2 regions of the Caballeronia sp. LZ034LL genome follow, and region 1 is predicted to be linked to the other one. Evidence: predicted binding sites of a transcription regulator. Region 1 holds the regulator's gene; the other holds the start of a gene.
The links. The regulator LexA, encoded in region 1, represses DNA repair genes until DNA is damaged. The targets are predictions, from matches to a motif close to ACTGTATNNNNATACAGT.
Positions count from the first base shown of each region.

Region 1 (10,011 bases):
TCGCCCGGCCTGCCTTCGGCGATCTTGCGTCCTTCCTCGATCACGCACAGGCGGTTGCACAGGCGCTCCGCTTCTTCCATGAAGTGCGTGGTCAACAGGATGGTCTTGCCGCGCGCGAGCAGGGAACGAAGCCGTTCCCAGATCAGATGGCGCGCTTGCGGATCGAGACCGGTGGTCGGCTCGTCCATCACGAGCACGTCGGGGTCGTTGACGAGGGCGCGCGCCAGCGTGAGGCGCCGCTTCATGCCGCCCGACAGCTCGCCGACGCGCGCATCGGCCTTGCTTTCCAGCCGCGCAAATTCGAGCAGCGACGGCACCAGGGCGTCCATGCGCGCACCCTTCAGGCCGAAGTAGCGGCCGAATACGACGAGGTTTTCGCGGACGGTGAAATCGGGATCGAGATTGTCGAACTGCGGCACCACGCCCACGCGTTCGCGAGCGAAGCGGGCGCGCGCCGGCACGGGTTCGCCGACGAGCCGGATCGAGCCGCTGTCCGGCGACGTGATGCCGAGCAGCATCTTGAGCGTCGTGGTCTTGCCCGCGCCGTTGGGGCCGAGCAGGCCGAAGCACTCACCCGGACGCACGTCGAACGACAGGCCGTCCACGACCGTGCGCGTGCCGTAGTGTTTTCTGACCTCGCTGAACTCGATGGCGGGTGCGCCGGCACTGACTTCATCGTGAAGAACGGCACGCGACGGCTGCTGCAATGTTTGATCAGTCATGCAAGGGTGTCGCAGGAGAAAAGCGATGGGAAATCCAGCGGGCTAGTGTAATCCAATGCACCAGCGCGGCGCGCGACGTGCCGCAGCAAGCGGCACGCCCGTTTCGAATCCGTGCGGAAGCCGCGCGGTTTGCTTCGTTTGCACCCGTGGGGCTTGCCTGGCAAGGATGTTGCACGGCTGGCACGACGCCAGCTTGCATGTACGGCGCACGCATCCGGTTAGCGTTTTCCACCGTTGTGACGCCCCGGGCGACACACGATCATGAAGACGCGACACCACGGGAAATCGCATTGCCTTCACCTGCCTCGTTCCGGTCCGGAGCGCTGGCGTGAAGGGCAAGTCTGGCCAGGGAGGTCAAGATGGATAGCTATCGAAAAATCCTGCTGTGCTATGACGGCTCCAGAGAGGGCCGCAAGGCGCTGCGTCAGGGCGCGAACCTCGCGCTCGACCTGAAGGCGGAAACGCACATTCTGGCCGTCGTCGACATGCGCTCGAGCATCGCGCAGAGCGCCGGGCTGCTCACCGACATGGCCTGCGGCCGCTTCGAGGATGCCGCGCGCGACATCCTTCAGGAAGGCGTCGACTGGTTGCGCGAGCGCGGTTTGCCGGCGCAGGGACACTTCGCGTTCGGTCATCCGATCGACGAGATCGCGGCACTCGCCGAACAGCTGAACGTGGATCTGGTGGTCGTCGGACACCGCTGCCGCAATGGGCTCGCGCGCTGGTGGATGGGCGCGGGCAACACGCCGCTGCTCGATCGCGTGAAGTGCAGCATTCTGGTCGCCGTGTGTCAGGCGGGTGAATCGACCGAGGCGGAAGAAGAGGCCGCCATGGCGGCTCGGCCTGCAAAAGCGGAAGCGGGCGCCTGAACAACACTTCAGCGACGCTTCAGCCGTCCAGATTCACCGCGACGAGCTTCCACGACACGAGGCCATCGCGGTGAAAGATGGCTGAATAACGGGCGTCGCCGGCGCCGTGCTGATAGGTCACGGCGAAGGTGTTCAAGTCGCGATAGCCCGCGGTGGTGGCAGGCGGTTTAGGCGCTGCTTCGGGTGCCGGGGCGACGCTGCCCGATGCCGGTGCTGCGGATGAAACCGCGGCTTCGTTGGTTCCGGCCGGCGGCGGGCGTTCACCGGGCGTGCCGCGCGGCGGGATGCCGTTGAGAATGGCCGCGACGCCGTCAGGCGTGGCATAGGTATCCACCAGCGGCCCGACCACTGCCGCGCCGATCATCGCGCCGATGATGGCGAGCGGATTGCCGCTCTTCTGGATGTCCACGCGCCGTGTAAGCAAGGCGGCGACCTGCTCCTTAAGGCTCGCGCGCAGCGCGGGATAATCGACATATTGGTTGACCGTCTGCGCGTCGCGCGCATCGGCTGCGCGCTTGAGGCGATTCAACGCGATATAGGGCGATGCATACACAAAGCCCAGCAGTCCGATGACGATCAGGACGACGAGCGCGGTCAGGATGGAGCGGGTAGTGCGGGACATGCGGTGAAAGGGCCTCGAGCGGAACGTGAATTCCGATTGACCGCGCAAGGGCCCGATAAATCCCGCGAACCCGAATTCAGCGTTGGCCGGACCCGGCTTACGCGAGGATCCCGCCCGCCAGTCCGGCGCTTTCCTCCGCGATGCAGCGGTCGATCATGCGCGACACTTCATCGATCTTGCCGACCAGGATCACACGCGATTGTCCGCGATACACGCGCACAGGGGCGCGTTCCGCTGCTTCCGCGTGCACGGCGCTGTTCAGCGAAACCCGCGCAAACGCCGGCTGACGCGACGGCAGTGCCGGCATGTCAGTCTCGAAGAGATCCGGCGTGGTTTCGGCGCGCGGCATGCCGCACGAAATCAGCGTGCGCAGATGACGCAGACGGCCGAATTGGCGGAAGGGCAACAAGCGGGCAAAACGTTCCATGGTGACTCTCCAGACGATAGGGCGCACAGCGGCCCACCGCGAACAGTGGCCGTCATGCTGGTTTTTTCGGTTGAACGCCCGGGTGAGCGTCGCTGCGGTTGGTGAGTTGATATTCCGCTATTACCAGGACATTTCTTGTCTCAGTGAGACAGGCGGAACATAGAAATTTCTAATCTTTTCTGAGACTTGGTCTTATCAGGTCTCACCAACGCGTATGCCGGAATGTCAGAACTCGCCGGAACGAATCAGGCCGACCGCAATGCCTTCGAGCGCGAACTCGCCGCTGCCGGAGCGCACGAAAATATTCTCGTAGTCCGGATTTTCGGCGATCAGCTCGACGCCATCGCGATGACGCTTCCAGCGCTTCACCGTCACGTCGTCGCCCAGACGCGCGACCACGATTTGCCCGTCCTTCGCTTCGGTGCGCTTCTGCACGGCGAGCAGGTCGCCGTCGAGAATGCCCGCGTCGCGCATGGACAGCCCGCGTACCTTCAGCAGGTAGTCCGGCTTGCTCGAAAACAGCGCCGGGTCGCAGGCGTAATGCTGCGAGATGTGCTCCTGCGCGAGGATGGGACTACCGGCCGCCACCCGGCCGACCAGCGGCAGCGAGAGCTGCATGATGCTCGCATGCGGCAGCGTGAACTGATGCGGCACGTCTTCCGGCCGCTCGATGCGCGCCGAGTCGCTCAGCAGGCGAATGCCGCGCGACGAGCCCGCCGCGAGTTCGATCACGCCCTTGCGCGCCAGCGCCCGCAAATGCTCCTCGGCCGAATTGGCCGAACTGAAGCCGAGTTCGGCGGCGATCTCGGCGCGCGTGGGCGGGAAGCCCGTACGCTCGATCGCGCGCTGGATCAGCTCGAACACCTGCTGCTGCCGCGCGGTGAGTTTGGATGTCTTGTTCACTGGCTCGGACCCCTGGGGCACTGTATGGATGGACAGGTGACTGTATTTTTATACAGTATTCCGCGCTTTTCAAGCTTTACTTTAAGTTCGGTCGTGCAGGCCCCCGGCGAGCGCGCTGAAGCACCAGCCATCCTTTCCACGTAGAGGAATAAGCTTCTTAGCAGTTTCACGTATAAAAAAGTGACAAACGATTATTTCTAATCATATAGACGCCTCGTTAGACTGATTCCGTCAATTCGATAAGACGGAGAACGGGGAATGCAAAGCTTGAAATGGGGATTGGGTCGGGGCGCGCGACGCCTGCTTGCGGCGGCGGCGCTGACGGCGGCGGGGATCGGCATGGCGGCGTCCGCGAGCGCGGAGACATCGTTCCTGAACGTGTCCTACGATCCGACGCGCGAGCTCTATCAGGACTTCAATCAGGCCTTCGCGAAGAAGTGGAAGGCCGAGACGGGCGAGACCGTCACCTTCAAGCAGTCGCACGGCGGCTCCGGCGGCCAGGCGCGCGCGGTCCTCGACGGTCTGCAGGCCGACGTCGTCACCCTTGCACTGGCGTACGACATCGACGCCCTTGCGGGCAAGGGCCTCGTCAACGCGGACTGGCAGAAACGCCTGCCGGACAATGCGTCGCCGTACACCTCGACCATCGTGTTCCTGGTGCGCAAGGGCAATCCGAAGCACATCAAGGACTGGGACGACCTGGCGAAGCCGGGCGTGTCGATCGTCACGCCGAATCCCAAGACCTCGGGCGGCGCGCGCTGGAACTATCTGGCCGCGTGGGCGTATGCGCAGCACAAGCCGGGCGGCAACGAGCAGACCGCGAAGGACTTCGTGACGAAGCTCTACAAGAATGCGGGCGTGCTCGATTCCGGCGCGCGCGGCGCAACGACGAGCTTCGTGCAGCGCGGTCAGGGCGACGTGCTGATCGCGTGGGAGAACGAGGCGTTCCTGTCGCTGAAGGAATTCGGTCCGGAGAAGTTCGAGATCGTGGTGCCGTCGGTGAGCATCCTGGCGGAGCCGCCGGTCGCGGTGGTGGACAAGGTCGTCGACAAGCACGGCACGCGCAAGCTCGCCGAGGCCTATCTCAAGTATCTGTATAGCGACGAAGGCCAGCAGATTGCCGCGCGCAATTTCTATCGGCCGCGTTCGACGACGGTGCCGGCCGAGCTCACGAAGCAGTTTCCGAAGCTGAAGCTCTACACCATCGACGACACGTTCGGCGGCTGGGCCAAGGCGCAGAAGACCCACTTTGCCGACGGCGGCGTTTTCGACTCGATCTATCAGCCGCAATAAGGACAGGTTCCGACGACGCGGCGCACTCATGACGCCGCGCGTCGCTCATGCAGTACCCGGCAGCACGCGCCTCCCCCGGCGCAGAAGGAAGACTCAAGGAAGACTCACGGATGACGACCCTCACATTCAGGAAGCCGAGCGCCTTGCCCGGCTTCGGCCTGACCCTCGGCATCACGCTGGCTTACCTGAGCCTCGTGGTGCTGATTCCGCTTGCGGCCACCTTCGCGAAAACCGCGACGCTCGACTGGGCCCAGTTCGTCCGCGCGGTCACGTCGCCGCGCGTGCTGGCCTCGTACCGGCTGACCTTCAGCGCGGCCCTCGGCGGCGCGCTCATCAACGCCGTGTTCGGCTTTCTCGTCGCGTGGGTGCTGGTGCGCTACACGTTCCCGTTCAAGCGCATCGTCGATGCCATCGTCGACCTGCCGTTCGCGCTGCCCACGTCGGTCGCGGGCATCTCGCTCGCCGCGGTCTATGCGAGCAACGGCTGGGTGGGCCAGTATCTCGCGCCGCTCGGCATCAAGGTCGCCTTCACGCCGCTCGGCGTGCTGGTCGCGCTGACGTTCATCGGCTTGCCGTTCGTCGTGCGCACGGTGCAGCCGGTGCTGGAGGACTTCGAGCGCGAGCAGGAGGAAGCCGCCGCGTGCCTCGGCGCATCGCGCTGGCTGACGTTTCGCCGCGTGGTGCTGCCGTCGCTGTTGCCCGCCTTGCTGACGGGCTTCGCGCTCGCGTTCGCGCGTGCGCTCGGCGAATACGGCTCGGTGATTTTCATCGCCGGCAACGTGCCGATGAAGTCCGAGATAACGTCGCTCCTCATCATCACCAAGCTCGAACAATACGACTATGCCGGCGCCACGGCGCTCGCTGTCGTGATGTTGTGCGTGTCGTTCCTGATGCTGCTGCTCATCAACACCTTGCAGTGGTTCCTGCAACGGCGCACGAGCAAGACCGGCGCGGCGCCGGCACAGGTTGCGCAAGCGACGGCAGGAGAACCGGCATGAGCAAGGTCCTGCCATTGCAAACCGCGTCGCAGCGCGACACGCACACGCTCAATCCCGTCACCGAGCCGCGCGCGGTGCGCTGGCTGCTGACAGGCATCGCGCTCGCGTTCCTCGCGTTCTTTCTCGTGGTGCCGCTTGCCGCCGTGTTCGCGCAGGCCTTCGCCAAGGGCCTCGACTATTACTTCGAGTCGCTGAAGGACCCGGATGCGTGGTCCGCGATCAAGCTGACGCTCCTGACCGCCGCGATCGCCGTGCCGCTCAACCTCGTGTTCGGGCTGGCGGCTTCGTGGGCCATCGCGAAGTTCGAGTTTCGCGGCAAGGCGCTGCTGACGACGCTGATCGATCTGCCGTTCTCGGTGTCGCCGGTGATTTCGGGCCTCATCTACGTGCTGATGTTCGGCGCCCAGGGCTGGTTCGGCCCGTGGCTCGCCGCGCACGACGTGCAGATCATCTTCGCGGTGCCGGGCATCGTGCTCGCCACCATCTTCGTGACGTTCCCGTTCGTTGCGCGTGAATTGATCCCGCTGATGCAGGCGCAGGGCAACGAAGAAGAAGAAGCGGCGCATGTGCTGGGCGCATCGGGCTGGCAGATCTTCCGTCGCGTGACCCTGCCCAATGTGAAGTGGGGCCTGCTGTACGGCGTGATCCTCTGCAACGCGCGCGCGATGGGCGAGTTCGGCGCGGTCTCGGTGGTCTCCGGGCACATTCGCGGCCAGACCGACACCATGCCGCTGCACGTCGAAATCCTCTACAACGAATACAACTTCTCGGCGGCGTTCGCGGTGGCGTCGCTGCTTGCGCTGCTCGCGCTCGTGACGCTCGCGCTCAAGCTCCTCGCGGAGCGGCGCATGACGCAGTCCGTGAGCGAAGCCAAAGCCTCCGCCACCGCACAGAACTGACAGGCCGACATCATCATGAGCATCATCGTTCGCAATCTGCAAAAACGCTTCGGCGATTTCACCGCGCTTGACAACGTCTCGCTGGATTTTCCCGCCGGCGAACTGGTCGCGCTGCTCGGGCCGTCGGGCTGCGGCAAGACCACGCTGCTGCGCGTCATCGCGGGTCTCGAATTCGCCGATGCAGGGCAGGTCGTGCTGCATGGCGAGGACGTCGCGGAAGTGGGCGCGCGCGAGCGCCAGGTCGGCTTCGTGTTCCAGCATTACGCGCTGTTCCGGCACATGACGGTGTTCGAGAACGTCGCGTTCGGCTTGCGCGTGAAGCCCCGCCGCGAGCGCCCGAGCGAAGCCGTGATACGCGAGAAGGTGCATGAACTGCTCAAGCTCGTGCAGCTCGACTGGCTCGCGGAACGCTTTCCTTCGGAGCTGTCGGGCGGACAGCGGCAGCGCATTGCATTGGCGCGGGCGCTGGCTGTCGAGCCGAAGGTCCTGCTGCTCGACGAACCGTTCGGCGCGCTCGATGCCAAGGTGCGCAAGGAACTGCGCAGCTGGCTGCGGCGTCTGCACGACGACCTGCATATCTCGACGCTGTTCGTCACGCACGACCAGGAAGAAGCGCTCGAAGTGGCGGACCGCATCGTCGTGATGAATCACGGCCGCATGGAGCAGGTCGGCAGTCCGCAGGACGTGTACGATCATCCGCAGACCTCGTTCGTCTACGAGTTTCTCGGCGCGGCGAACCGCCTGCAAGGGCAGGTCGATGCCAACGGCTTCACCGCCGACGGCGCCGCGAGCCCGATCGCCGCGCAGGCTCATTTCAGCGGCCGCGCGCTCGCCTACGTCCGGCCGCACGATCTCGCGCTGTATCCGGCGGACGGCGCGCATCGCGACGGCATCACGGTCGGCGTGCGGCGCGTCGTGACGCTCGGCGGCTCGGTGCGCGTGGAGCTGGAGGGCAGCGCGGGCGGCGTGATCGAAGCGGAGCTGGATCGCGAGGCCTGGCGCGCGCTGCGGCTCGAGGTCGGCGACGGCGTGACCGCGGTGCCGCGCACGCTGCGCGTGTTTCCGGCGCAATGACAAACAGAACAAGCGATAAGAGCATCACGGAGAGACTCCCATGAACTTCCAGCAACTGCGTTTCGTGCGTGAGGCCGTGCGTCAGAACATGAATCTGACCGAAGTGGCCAACGTGCTGTACACGTCGCAATCGGGCGTGTCGAAACAGATCAAGGACCTCGAGGACGAACTCGGCGTCGATATCTTCGTGCGCCGCGGCAAGCGTCTCACCGGGCTGACGGAGCCGGGCAAGGAAGTGCATCAGCTGATCGAGCGCATGCTGCTCGACGCGGAAAACCTGCGGCGCGTGGCACGCCAGTTCGCGGATCAGGACAACGGCCATCTGGTCGTCGCGACCACGCATACGCAGGCGCGCTACGCGCTGCCCAAGGTGATCCGCCAGTTCACGGAAGTGTTTCCGAAGGTCCATCTCGCGCTGCGTCAGGGCAGCCCGCAGCAGATCGCGCAGATGATCATCAACGGCGAGGCGGACATCGGCATTTCCACAGAAGCGCTGGACCGCTATCCGGACATCGTCACGTTCCCGTGCTACTCGTGGCATCACACGGTGGTGGTGCCAAAGGATCATCCGCTGGTCGGGCGCGAGAATCTCTCGCTGGAGCACATCGCCGAATATCCGATCGTCACCTATGACACGGACTTCACCGGCCGCTCGCACGTCGACCAGGCGTTCGCGAGCGTCGGCGCGATTCCCGACATCGTGCTCACCGCCATCGACGCCGACGTCATCAAGACCTATGTGGAGCTCGGCATGGGCATCGGCATCGTCGCGGCGATGGCCTACGACGCGAAGCGCGATTCGGAACTCGTCGCGCTGGATACGCAGCATCTGTTCGAGGCGAGCACCACGCGCGTCGGCCTGCGCAAGGGCGCCTTCCTGCGCGCCTATGCGTATCGTCTGATCGAGATGTTCGCCCCGCAACTCGACGAAGCGCAGATCGCCGCGCAACTGCGCGAAGCGGCATGATCTCCTTGCCGGCTGATTTACAATCGCCGGCATGAAACCATCCTCTCTCCCTCGCATCGCCGTGCTGGCAACGGGCGGCACCATCGCCGGATCGGCCGGCGATGCCTCGAAAACAGCGGGCTACAAGGCGGGCGTCGTCGGCGTCGACAAGCTGCTCGACGCCGTGCCTGCGCTCGGTTCGGTTGCGACCATTCACGCGGAACAGGTCGCGAGCATCGACAGCAAGGACATGAGCGCCGCGCTCTGGACGACGCTGTCGCGCCGCATCGACGCGCTGCTGGCGCAGGACGACATCGACGGCATCGTGGTCACGCACGGCACCGATACGCTCGAAGAAACCGCTTACCTGCTGCATCTGACGGTGAAGCACGCGAAGCCTGTCGTGCTGACGGCGGCGATGCGGCCGTCCACCGCACTGTCCGCCGACGGTCCGCTCAATCTGCTCAATGCGGTCACGGTGGCGGCATCGCCAGACGCGGCGGAGAAGGGCGTACTGGTGGCGTTCAACAACCAGATTCACTGCGCCCGCGATGTCACCAAGACGAGCACCTATGCCGTCGATGCCTTTCGTTCACCCGAAACCGGCGTGCTGGGCTTCGTCCAGGACGGACGCGTCGAGTTCCAGCGCACGGCCGTGCGGCCGCATACCGTGACGAGCGAATTCGCCGTGACGGATCAATGGCCGATGGTGGAGATCGTCGCGAGTTATGCGGACGCGTCGCGCGTGACCGTCGATGCACTCGTGGCGGCCGGCGTGAAGGGGATCGTCGTGGCGGGTACGGGCAACGGCTCGATGCACGCCACGCTGACGCAGGCGCTCGCCGATGCGGTGAAGCGGGGCGTGGCGGTGGTGCGTGCGTCGCGCGTGGGATCGGGGCATGTGATGCGCAATGGCGCGGCCTCGGATGACGCATTGGGCACGGTCAGCGCGGGCACGCTGAACCCGTACAAGGCGCGCGTGCTGCTGATGCTGGCGCTGGCCAGAGGCGATAACGACCTGCAGCGCGTATTCGATACGTACTAAAAAAACGCGAGCTCACGGCTCGCGTTTTTCATGATGTGCGCCTGAGGCTCACGCAGCCGGAGGAATGCGCAACACCTGTCCCGGATAGATCTTGTCCGGGCTCTTCAGCATCGGCTTGTTTGCCTCGAAGATCAGGTCGTTCTTCGCGCCGCTGCCGTAATACTTCTCGGCGATTTTCCAGAGATTGTCGCCCGACACGACGGTGTAATACTG
Region 1 is NZ_JARUXR010000001.1:1,316,437-1,326,447, forward strand. Features, by position in the region: gene nodI (nodulation factor ABC transporter ATP-binding protein NodI) at 1-722, opposite strand, end outside; gene QCE83_RS06105 (universal stress protein) at 1,082-1,591, shown strand; gene QCE83_RS06110 (DUF2939 domain-containing protein) at 1,611-2,213, opposite strand; gene QCE83_RS06115 (hypothetical protein) at 2,311-2,640, opposite strand; gene lexA (transcriptional repressor LexA) at 2,866-3,543, opposite strand; gene QCE83_RS06125 (sulfate ABC transporter substrate-binding protein) at 3,802-4,836, shown strand; gene cysT (sulfate ABC transporter permease subunit CysT) at 4,947-5,834, shown strand; gene cysW (sulfate ABC transporter permease subunit CysW) at 5,831-6,733, shown strand; gene QCE83_RS06140 (sulfate ABC transporter ATP-binding protein) at 6,749-7,807, shown strand; gene QCE83_RS06145 (CysB family HTH-type transcriptional regulator) at 7,848-8,774, shown strand; gene QCE83_RS06150 (asparaginase) at 8,806-9,798, shown strand; gene lysM (peptidoglycan-binding protein LysM) at 9,847-10,011, opposite strand, start outside.

Region 2 (10,011 bases), 830 kb from region 1:
GCCAGCTGATGTCGCTCGCCGTGTTCGCCGGGTCGGCGCAATTCATCGCGGTCGGCCTGATCGCGTCGCACGCGAGCTTCGCCGTCATCTGGGCGACGACGCTCGTCGTCAATCTCCGTCATGTGCTCTATTCCGCGACGCTTGCGCCGTATGTCGCGCATCTGCCGCGACGCTGGCGCTGGGCGCTCGCCGCCGTGCTCACCGACGAAGTCTTCGCCGTCGCCTACGCGCACTATCAGAAGCGCAATCCCGGCGAGATCGGACCGCACTATTTCTTCGGCTCCGGCGTCGCGATGTATCTGAACTGGCAAGCGTGGACGCTCATCGGCCTGCTGTTCGGCGCGGCGTTTCCCGGCCTCAAGTCGCTTGGACTCGACTTTGCGATGGTCGCCACCTTCATCGCGATCATCGTGCCGCAGCTCGTCGCGGTGCGCTTCGTCGCGGCGGCGCTGGCCTCGGGCGTGCTGTCGCTCGCGTGGCAGGACTGGCCGTACAAGCTGGGCCTGCTCGCGGCGGTGCTCGTGGGCGTGGCGGTCGGCATGATGCTCACGCTGCGGGACCAGCGCGCGCAACGCAAGCAAGCTTCGAAGGAGCACGCGCAATGAATGCTGCCTCGAACTACGTGCTGCTCATCCTCGGCATGGCCGTGGTCACCTTTACGATCCGCGCCGCCGTCTTCGTGCTCGGCGAACGTCTGCCCTTCCCGCCCATCGTGCGCACCGCGCTCTCGTTCGTGCCCGTGACGGTGCTGACTGCCATCATCGTGCCGATGACCGTCTCGCCGCACGGCACCGGCGCCGAGCTCACCTGGCGCAATCCGCAGCTGGTGGCGGCGCTCGTGGCGGTCATCGTGTGCGTGCTCAGCAAACGGCCGCTGCTGACCATTGCGGTGTCCCTGACCGTGTTCTTCGTCTGGCAACTGCTGGTGTTGCGCTAACGTTTTCCCTCCATCGGCGTGCAAACCGCCTTCAAAAAGCGCCAAGAAAGCCTCAAGTTCCCGGAACCCGCGCCGATATCAGAAGCGAATGGCCTCCGCTCACAGAAGCGGCGCCACCAGCATCACCTGCTTCCGGCGTATCCGGAAGCGGAACCGGGAACCAACATGCGTCAAATCACCCTTTCGCTCCGCGAAGAGACGATCGCTTCCTTGCAGCGCGACTTCGACGCCTTCCTGCGTCTGTCGCTGAAGCTGGATCCGCAGTTCGTCACACCGTCGTTCGAAGACTTCTTGCGAGCGATCCTGCTCGACAACCACACGCCGCTCACCGAGCAGGCCGTGCAGCGCATGCTCTCGCACGGCCAGTACGCGTGGGCCAAGCGCGCGCTCGACAAGGAGTTTCCGGATGTCGTCGAGATCCTGATCCGGCAGGCGGCCGAACATGGCTTCGCGTTCGCGATTCGCGCCGACTGGACCGCGGAAGATCTCGTCAAGGCCTCGCGCGAATGGGCGGCGGCCATCGTCACCGAAGCCAAGGGCGACGTATCGCAAGTGGACATGCTGGCCTCGCAGATCAAGTCCGCGGCGGCGGACATTCGCGAAGTGGAAGAGAAGATGCAGACGCCCGCATGGCGGCTCGCCGATTCGCTGCGCCAGCGCGTCTACGAAATGAAGATTTCGGTGGAAACGAGCATCGGCTCGACGGCGCGCGAGAAGCTCGGTGAACTGCGCTGTCTGCTGCGGCTCGGCATCGTGTATGGCTCGATCCAGAAGCAGGAAGCGCAGCAAGTGCTCGAAATGCTGCGCTCGCTGCGCCCGGAACTGTTCGTCGAAGAGCCTTACGACGGCTACACGCGCTTCGCCGCCTGGCTGCGCAGCATTTTCTCGCCGCCGCGCACGCCGCGCGCCTCGCGCGCGCAGCGCTGATCGCGCGCCCGTCTTACTCCCACATCCCCTTCAGGCGCGCCGCGATATCCAGCTTGGCCTTCGCGGCTGCCGCCAGCCCCGCGGCTGTCGGCGCCGTGGGCGCGATCACCGGCGGCCAGGCCGCCGTCTCGAACTGCGGCAGCAGATGCGGCGGAATGAAGCGCGTACGCTGCGCCCACACGTGGCGGTCGCCGAGATGCGTCTGGTTGTGCACGTAGAAGCGCTGCGGCGTGATGACATGCAGGTCTTCCTTCGCACGCGTCATCGCGACATACAGCAGGCGCCGCTCTTCATCGATTTCCTCGTCGCTGCCCGTGCCCAGGTCGGACGGAATGCAGCCGTCCACGCCGTTCAGCACGAACACGTTGCGCCATTCCTGGCCCTTGGCCGAATGGATGGTCGAGAGGATCAGATAGTCTTCGTCCAGCAGCGGCACGCCGGATTCGTCGCTGGTTGCGTCGGGCGGATCGAGCGTGAGTTCGGTGAGGAAGCGTTCGCGCGTCGGATACGTCGACGCAATGCTCTCCATCTGCAGCACGTCGCCGATACGGATCGCCGCGTCCTCGTGATTGCGTTCGAGATGCGGCTCATACCAGCGGCGGATCATTTCGAACTCGGCGGGCCAGCCCGATTCGCGGCCGCACAGCTTCGCCATCAGCCCGACGAAACGCGGCCAGTCCTCGCTGGCGCGCGCCGGCGCCTGGAAACCGGCGATGGCCTGCGACGCCACTGCCTGCGGCGCGCTCACGCTGTCGAGCAGCCGCCCGGCCAGCGCCGGCCCGATACCCGGCAGCAACTGCGCGACGCGAAAGCCCGCGACGCGGTCGCGCGGATTCCCGGCCCAGCGCAGCACGGCGAGCACGTCCTTGACGTGGATCGAATCGAGGAACTTGAGGCCGCCGAACTTCACGAACGGAATGTTGCGCCGCGTGAGTTCGATCTCGAGCGTGGCGCTGTGATGAGCCGCGCGGAACAGCACCGCCTGCGACTTGAGCTTCATGCCGCCTTCGCGCGCCTCCAGCACTTTCTCGACGACATAGCGCGCCTGATCGGCTTCATCGGCGACGCTGACGACGCGCGGCTTCTGCGCCGACGCCTTGTCGGTCCACAGGTTCTTCGTATAGCGCTCGGATGCGAGCCCGATCACCGCGTTCGACGCTTCGAGGATCGGCTGCGTCGAGCGGTAGTTGCGATCCAGCGTGACGCTGGCGGCGGGCGGGTCGAAATGTCCGGGGAAGTCGAGAATGTTGCGCACCGTCGCGCCGCGAAACGAGTAGATGGACTGCGCATCGTCGCCGACGACGGTCAGGCCGCGCCCGTCCGGCTTCATCGCGAGCAGGATGGACGCCTGCAGGCGGTTGGTGTCCTGGTATTCGTCGACGAGCACGTGATCGAAACGGCTCGACAAGTCCGCCGCAACCGACGGCTCCGCCGCGAGATGCGACCAGTAGAGCAGCAGGTCGTCGTAGTCGAGCACGCTTTGCGACTGCTTGGCGTTCACATACGCGGCGAACAGGCGCTTCAGGTCGGCTTCCCACTCGCGGCACCAGGGAAACGACTGATCGAGCACCGTGGCCAGCGACGCGCCGGTGTTCACGACGCGCGAGTAGATCGAAAAGCAGGTGGACTTGGCCGGGAAGCGCTTTTCCTTCGACGACAGGCCGAGCTCGTGGCGCACGAGATTCATCAGGTCGGCGGAGTCTTCGCGGTCGTTGATGGTGAACGACGGCGCAAGTCCGACAAGATCGGCGTGATCGCGCAGCAGCCGCGCGCCGACGCTGTGGAAGGTGCCCGACCAGGTCAGTCCCTGCGCGATGGCGCTGCGCGTGCCGAGCGCCTGGGTGGCGATGCGCGTCACGCGCCGGGTCATTTCGAGGGCGGCGCGGCGCGAAAAGGTGAGCAGCAGGATGCGATGCGGGTCCGCGCCCTTCACCAGCAAGTGCGCGACGCGATGCGCGAGCGTATTGGTCTTGCCGGATCCCGCGCCCGCGATGACGAGCAGCGGGCCGCCACGGCGATCAGGTTCATCGACACCGAATTCGACCGCCTGGCGCTGCGCCTCGTTGAGCTTCGCGAGATAGTCCGCGACTTGTCTGGCGGTGGCATCGGCAGCGGTGTCGGCGGTATCGGGGAGCGTGAGCACGGGAACAAGGACGGGCGGGAAAAGAGTGACGCACACTGTATATCCATACAAGCTTTGCGCGCAAGTCTTTGCCAGGGCTCAGCTTTTGGCCCCAAAAAGAAACAAGCCCGGTTCGTCGGGAACCGGGCTCGCCGTGCTGCTCGATGCGTTCAGACGATCAGTCCGCCTTCTTCGCGTTCTTCAGCTTCGCGTCCGCAGCGGCTTCGTTGGCTTCGGACTGGGCTTCGGTCTTCTTCTTGTCGGCCTTGGCCTGCGCGACAGCCGCGTCCTTGTCGGCCGACGCCTGCTTCTTCGCCGCTTTCTGATCGGCCTTCGTCATCGGCGCGTCGCTGGTGGTCTGCGCGAACGAAACCGCGCTCGCGCTGGCCAGCGTCGCCGCGACGAGCGCGGCCAGGAATGCCTTCGATCCTTGCTTCATAAGTCCTCCCTTGAACGTTTCCGCCTGGACAGCGACTCGCTTAGTGATCCGCTTAGTGCTGCAGTCCCGTGTCCTTCGGCGTGCTCGGCTCGGTGGCGTTCAGTTCGGCCTTGGCGGCGTCCTTGTCGGCCTTGCGATTGATCTTCGCGTTCTTGACCTCTTCCTTGTAGTCGGCCTTGGCCTGCTGGCGCTGCGCCTTCAGTTCGGCCTTCGACGCCTTCTTCGACGCGCGGTACTCCGCGTTGGCCTGTGCGTTGGCGTTGCGGCGCTGCACGAGCGGATCGGTCGGAGCGGGCGCGACGAGGTTCTGCGGCGCCGGCGTCGCCGGTTGCTGGACCTGCGCGGGCATGGCGTTGCCGGGCATCTGGTTCGACATCTGGCCCGGCGCCGGCTGCATGGTCTGCGCCTGTGCGGGCGGGGGCGTCATGGGGGCCGGCTGCGTGCTTTGCGCAAAGGCGCTCGAAGCAGCGAGCGTGGCAATGGCGGTACCGATCAACAGATTGCGAGCTTGAGTCATGAGCGTGTCCTCTCTCTGGTTTGTGTGCCGCCGGAATGCTGTCCGCGCGGCGTTTGTCGATTTGGAAAGATGACCGAAGCTGTTTCAGTCAATTCGTCGGACCCCTCGGTGCGCGGACGAGTTCTCCGAAAGCTGTCATTGTTACCGACGGTTTCATCTGGCTACATTTGCCAACCAGACTGCTTTCGAACCGTTTACCGGGGTCCCGTTTGCAAGGAGCACGGCGCATGCCCGGCGCGTGGCGCCGGTGGTTTATGATGGACGTCTCCTTCCTGCAATCCTGCTTCGCCCGTCCATGCCGTCACTCCAATTCACCCTCACGGGCGACTTCGTCGAACTTCACAACCTGCTCAAGCTGATGGGTCTCGCAGACAGCGGCGGCTCCGCGAAAGCGCGCGTCGCCATGGGCGATGTCACCGTCGACGGCCACGTGGAACTGCGCAAGACGTGCAAGATCCGCGCGGGCCAGGTCGTCAAGCTCGACGGCCAGACCATCCGCGTGCGCGCGCCCGAGTGACGCATCGCGAAGTTTGAGCGTACGCGTCACGCGCTTGCCAAAAGCCCGGCATAAGCCGGCGCGTCATCGACAGGCCGCACGCGACGCAATAAGCTTGTCATCTTTCGTTTCGCGGCCTGGCCCCGAGAACGGCGCGGAATAATCCTGACGTCGGCACGGTCAGGAAGCTTGCGTCCCCACGCCGCGCCGCCACGCCGCCGCGTCCTCTCCGTTCGATTCGCTCTCAACCATGCAAGCCCAGACCACGCGCGCGCAGCGCGCGCATCAAGGACCGCCGAGCCTCACCCGTCACGCCGCCGACACCGCGCGCCTCGCGGCGCCGCTCGCCATCGCGCAGCTCTCGCAGATGGCGATGGGCGTCACCGACACCATCCTGCTCGGCTCGCTCGGTCCCGATGCGCTCGCCGCCGGCGGCCTCGGCGCGAATCTCTTCTTCGTCGTCGTGACGCTGCTGCAGGGCGTGCTGACGTCGGTGTCGGTATCGGTCGCGCATGCACGCGGCGCCAACGCCGACGAGCGCGTGCCGAGCATCTACTGGACCGGTTTCGTGCTCTCGCTGCTGCTCGCGGTGCCCGCCTTCGTGCTGCTGTCCTATGCCGAAGCCATCCTGCTCGCGTTCCACGAACCGGCGCTGCTGGCGAAGAACGTCGGCGAATACTGCGCGGTGCTGCGCTGGGGCACGCCCGGCAGTTTGATCGGCGTCGGCATGATGCGCGCGTTCCTGCCGGCCATCGGTGCGGCGCGCAGGTTGCTGTGGGTGTCGATCGGCGGGGTGTTCGTCAACGGCTTCCTCAACTACGGCCTGATTCACGGCGCCTACGGCCTGCCGCGCGAAGGCTTTCTCGGCTCCGCCGCCGCGACCACCATCACCGTCTGGCTGATCGCGCTCGCACTCGTCGCGTTCCTGCATTTGCGGCCGCGCTACCGCCATTTCGTCACGCGCACGCGGCCGCGCCTGCCGCTGATGAGCGAACTGTTCGGCATCGGCTGGCCGGTTGCGATCACCTACGGCGTCGAATCCACCCTCTTCCTCGCCACCGGCATGATGGTCGGCCTGCTCGGCGAAGCGCCGCTGGCCGCGCACCAGATCGCGCTCAACGTGGCGTCGGTGGCGTTCATGGTGCCGCTCGCGATCGGTCAGGCGGCGAACGTGCGCGTCGGCTACTGGGTCGGCGCGGGCGTGCCGGTCGCCGCGCGCCATGCGGGCTTCGTCGCGCTGGCGCTGGGCGTCGGCTTCATGATGTGCTCCGGCCTCGTGCTGATCACGGTGCCGCACGCGATCGTCGGCCTCTACCTGAAGCTCGACGATCCCGCCAATGCCCGCACCGTCGCGCTCGCTGCCTCGCTGCTTGGCGTGGCGGCGGTGTTCCAGATCGTCGACGGCATGCAGACCGTCGGCTCGGGCTGCCTGCGCGGCCTGCGCGACACCCGCGTGCCGATGCTCGCGGCCGCGTTCGGCTACTGGGGCGTCGGCTTTCCGACGGGCTATGTCCTCGCGTTTCACTTCGAACTGGGCGCGAAGGGCTTGTGGTGGGGACTCGCGGCCGGGCTCGCAAGTGTCGCCGCGCTGATGACGCTGCGGTTTCACCGGATCAGCCGGCGGTTCATCGAAACGGGCGCGGCCCCGAACCCGGACGCCGCCGATGCCAGCGCCGCCCCGCACGGCCACGCCTGATGCCTGATAAGCAAATGAGCTACATGACGAAATGCATGGCACGAATGCTTGGTTGGTGCGCCGCTCGTCCATGGTTACGATGAATCCGTCTCCTCCTTGAGACATCTGTGACAGGGGTTGTCAGCCCGCCTTCGACCAGGCGGGCTTTTTTTTCGTCACACGCTTTCGCCGACTTCCTCGTTCGCCATGCCACCGACGTCCGCAGGGCTGTTTCACGATTCCCCTTAGAATTGTTTCGATGACGTGGCGGGAGAACGCTTCTTGCTACGACGCTTCGTCCGCCACGCGCACCAGAGCACAAGCGACGGACGAGTCGAGACAACGAGAACGAGGAATCGAAGTGTCGGAAAGCCGGGGAATGCAGCGAGCAGCACGGCGTGGCGCGCCGGGCGTGCGAAAGGGTCGGCGCATTGCGCCGCGAGGAATCATTACAGGCGTGCGCGGCCTGGCCGCGGCGCTGCTGGCCGTCACGCTGCTCGGCGCCTGCGCCACGCGCCCGCCCGCGACGGCGTTCGACCGTCCGGCAAGCCAGGCCCTCCCGCCCGATACCGCGACGCCGCTCGAAGCCGCGCTGACGCCGCTCGAACGCCAACATCCGGAGCAGTCCGCGGTGCGTCTGCTGCCGACCGGTACCGACGCGCTCCAGGCCCGCATCGCGCTCGCCCGCGCGGCGACGAAGACGCTGGACATGCAGTACTACATTGCCGAGGAAGACAACACCGGCAAGCTGCTGCTCGGCGCGGCGCTGTATGCGGCGGATCGCGGCGTGCGCGTGCGGATGCTGGTCGACGACCTGAATTTCAAGGACATCGACCGGATCATGGCGGCGCTCAATTCGCACGACAAGATCGAGATCCGCGTCTTCAACCCGTACGGCAGCGCGCAGCGCAGCTTTGCCGAGCGCACGCAGAATTTCTTCACGAACCTGAATCACTTCACGCGCCGGATGCACAACAAGGCGATGATCGCGGACAACCAGATCGCGATCGTCGGCGGCCGCAATCTCGGCGACGAATACTTCAGCGCGAGTCCGACGCTGCAGTTCCGCGACCTGGACGTGTTCGCCGCCGGTCCCGTCACGCAGAAGATCTCCGCGAGCTTCGACGACTACTGGAACAGCCCGCTCTCCTACCCGCTGCGCGCGCTGAACAAGCAGAAGTTCGACCCCGCCGAGCTCGACAAGACCCGCGACGACCTGCGCGCGCACTGGCGCGCCCAGGCGGACCCGCTGAACGCCAAGCCGCTCAACGCGACGCCGCTGGCCCGGCAGATCGCGCGCGGGGAAATGGGCCTGGTCTGGGCGCCGACGGAGTTCTGGGTGGATTCGCCATCCAAGATCGAGCATCCGAGCGACGACTACCAGAGCCCGCCGATGAACCGCCTCGCGGAACTGCTCAAGCAGGCGCAGCGCGAGTTCCTGATCATTTCGCCCTACTTCGTGCCGCACGACGCCGGCGTGAACATCCTCTCCGACGTGACGAAGCGTCGCGTGCGCGTCGCGGTGCTGACCAATTCGCTTGCCGCAACCGATGCCGTCGCGGTGCAGGCGGGCTACGCGCCGTATCGGATTCCGCTGTTGCAGCACGGCGTGGAACTGTACGAATTCAAGCCGCTGCAGGTGGCGGGCGAAGGCAGTCCGCGCGCGGGCCTGTTCGGCTCGCAGTCGCGCGCCAGCCTGCATGCCAAGGCCTATGTGATCGATCGGAGTATCCTCGTGATCGGCTCCATGAATCTCGATCCGCGCTCGGCGAAACTGAACACCGAACTCGCGCTCGTGATCCACGACGCGTCCATCGCCAGCCAGGCCGCCCAGCTGTTCGACCACGGCACCGATCCGAAAGTCAGCTGGCGGGTCCAGCTCGCCACAGCGGCCGTCACCGAGGAGCTGCGGCGCACGGGAGCACCGCAATCGGGGCTCGTGTGGACCGCCGAGCAGGACGGCAGCCTCGTCACCTGGAATTTCGATCCCGAAGCAGGGTTATATCGCAATGCGATGACCGGCCTGTTTATGCTGTTGCCCGTCGACAAGCAGCTTTGATCCAACTTCGTAAGGACTTTCGAGCCATGACACAGAACGCGCAAGGCGACGTACGGATGGAGAAGGACACGTTCGGCGAGATCGCCGTGCCGAACGCCAAACTCTGGGGCGCGCAGACGCAGCGCTCGTTGCAGAACTTCAAGATTTCGACGGAAAAGCAGTCGCCCGAGCTGATCACGGCGCTCGCCGTCATCAAGCACGCCGCCGCCGAGGTGAACGACGAGCTGAAACAGCTCGACTCGAAGAAGGCGAAGGCGATCATGCAGGCCGCGCAGGAGATCATCGACGGCAAGCATCCCGACGAATTCCCGCTCGCCGTGTGGCAGACCGGCTCGGGCACGCAGACCAACATGAACCTCAACGAGGTCATCGCGAACCGCGCGAGCGAGATCCTCGGCGGTGCGCGCGGCGAAGAGCGTCTCGTGCATCCGAACGACGACGTCAACCGCGGCCAGTCGTCCAACGACGTCTTCCCGACCGCGATGCACGTCGCCGCCGCCTACGGCATCGTCAAGCATCTGGTGCCGGCGCTCAAGACGCTGCGCAACACGCTCGACGAGAAGTCGAAGGCGTTCGCCAAGATCGTGAAGATCGGCCGCACGCACCTGCAGGACGCGACGCCCCTCACGCTCGGACAGGAATTCTCAGGCTATGTCGCGCAGCTCGACCAGGGCATCCGCCACGTCGAGGCGACGCTGCCGCACCTGTACCAGCTGGCGCAGGGCGGCACGGCGGTCGGCACGGGGCTGAACGCGCATCCGCAGTTCGCGGGCAAGGTGGCGGCGGCGATCGGCAAGCTCACCGGCCTGCCCTTCGAGACCGCGCCGAACAAGTTCGAG
Region 2 is NZ_JARUXR010000001.1:2,144,743-2,154,753, forward strand. Features, by position in the region: gene QCE83_RS09885 (AzlC family ABC transporter permease) at 1-605, shown strand, start outside; gene QCE83_RS09890 (AzlD domain-containing protein) at 602-937, shown strand; gene QCE83_RS09895 (DUF4088 family protein) at 1,103-1,864, shown strand; gene QCE83_RS09900 (ATP-dependent helicase) at 1,878-4,007, opposite strand; gene QCE83_RS09905 (hypothetical protein) at 4,165-4,425, opposite strand; gene QCE83_RS09910 (hypothetical protein) at 4,478-4,942, opposite strand; gene QCE83_RS09915 (RNA-binding S4 domain-containing protein) at 5,238-5,459, shown strand; gene QCE83_RS09920 (MATE family efflux transporter) at 5,689-7,134, shown strand; gene QCE83_RS09925 (phospholipase D family protein) at 7,493-9,172, shown strand; gene fumC (class II fumarate hydratase) at 9,199-10,011, shown strand, end outside.
Region 2: QCE83_RS09900 (ATP-dependent helicase) is a predicted target of LexA. The motif match lies at 4,042-4,059, and genes of this name have one in related genera.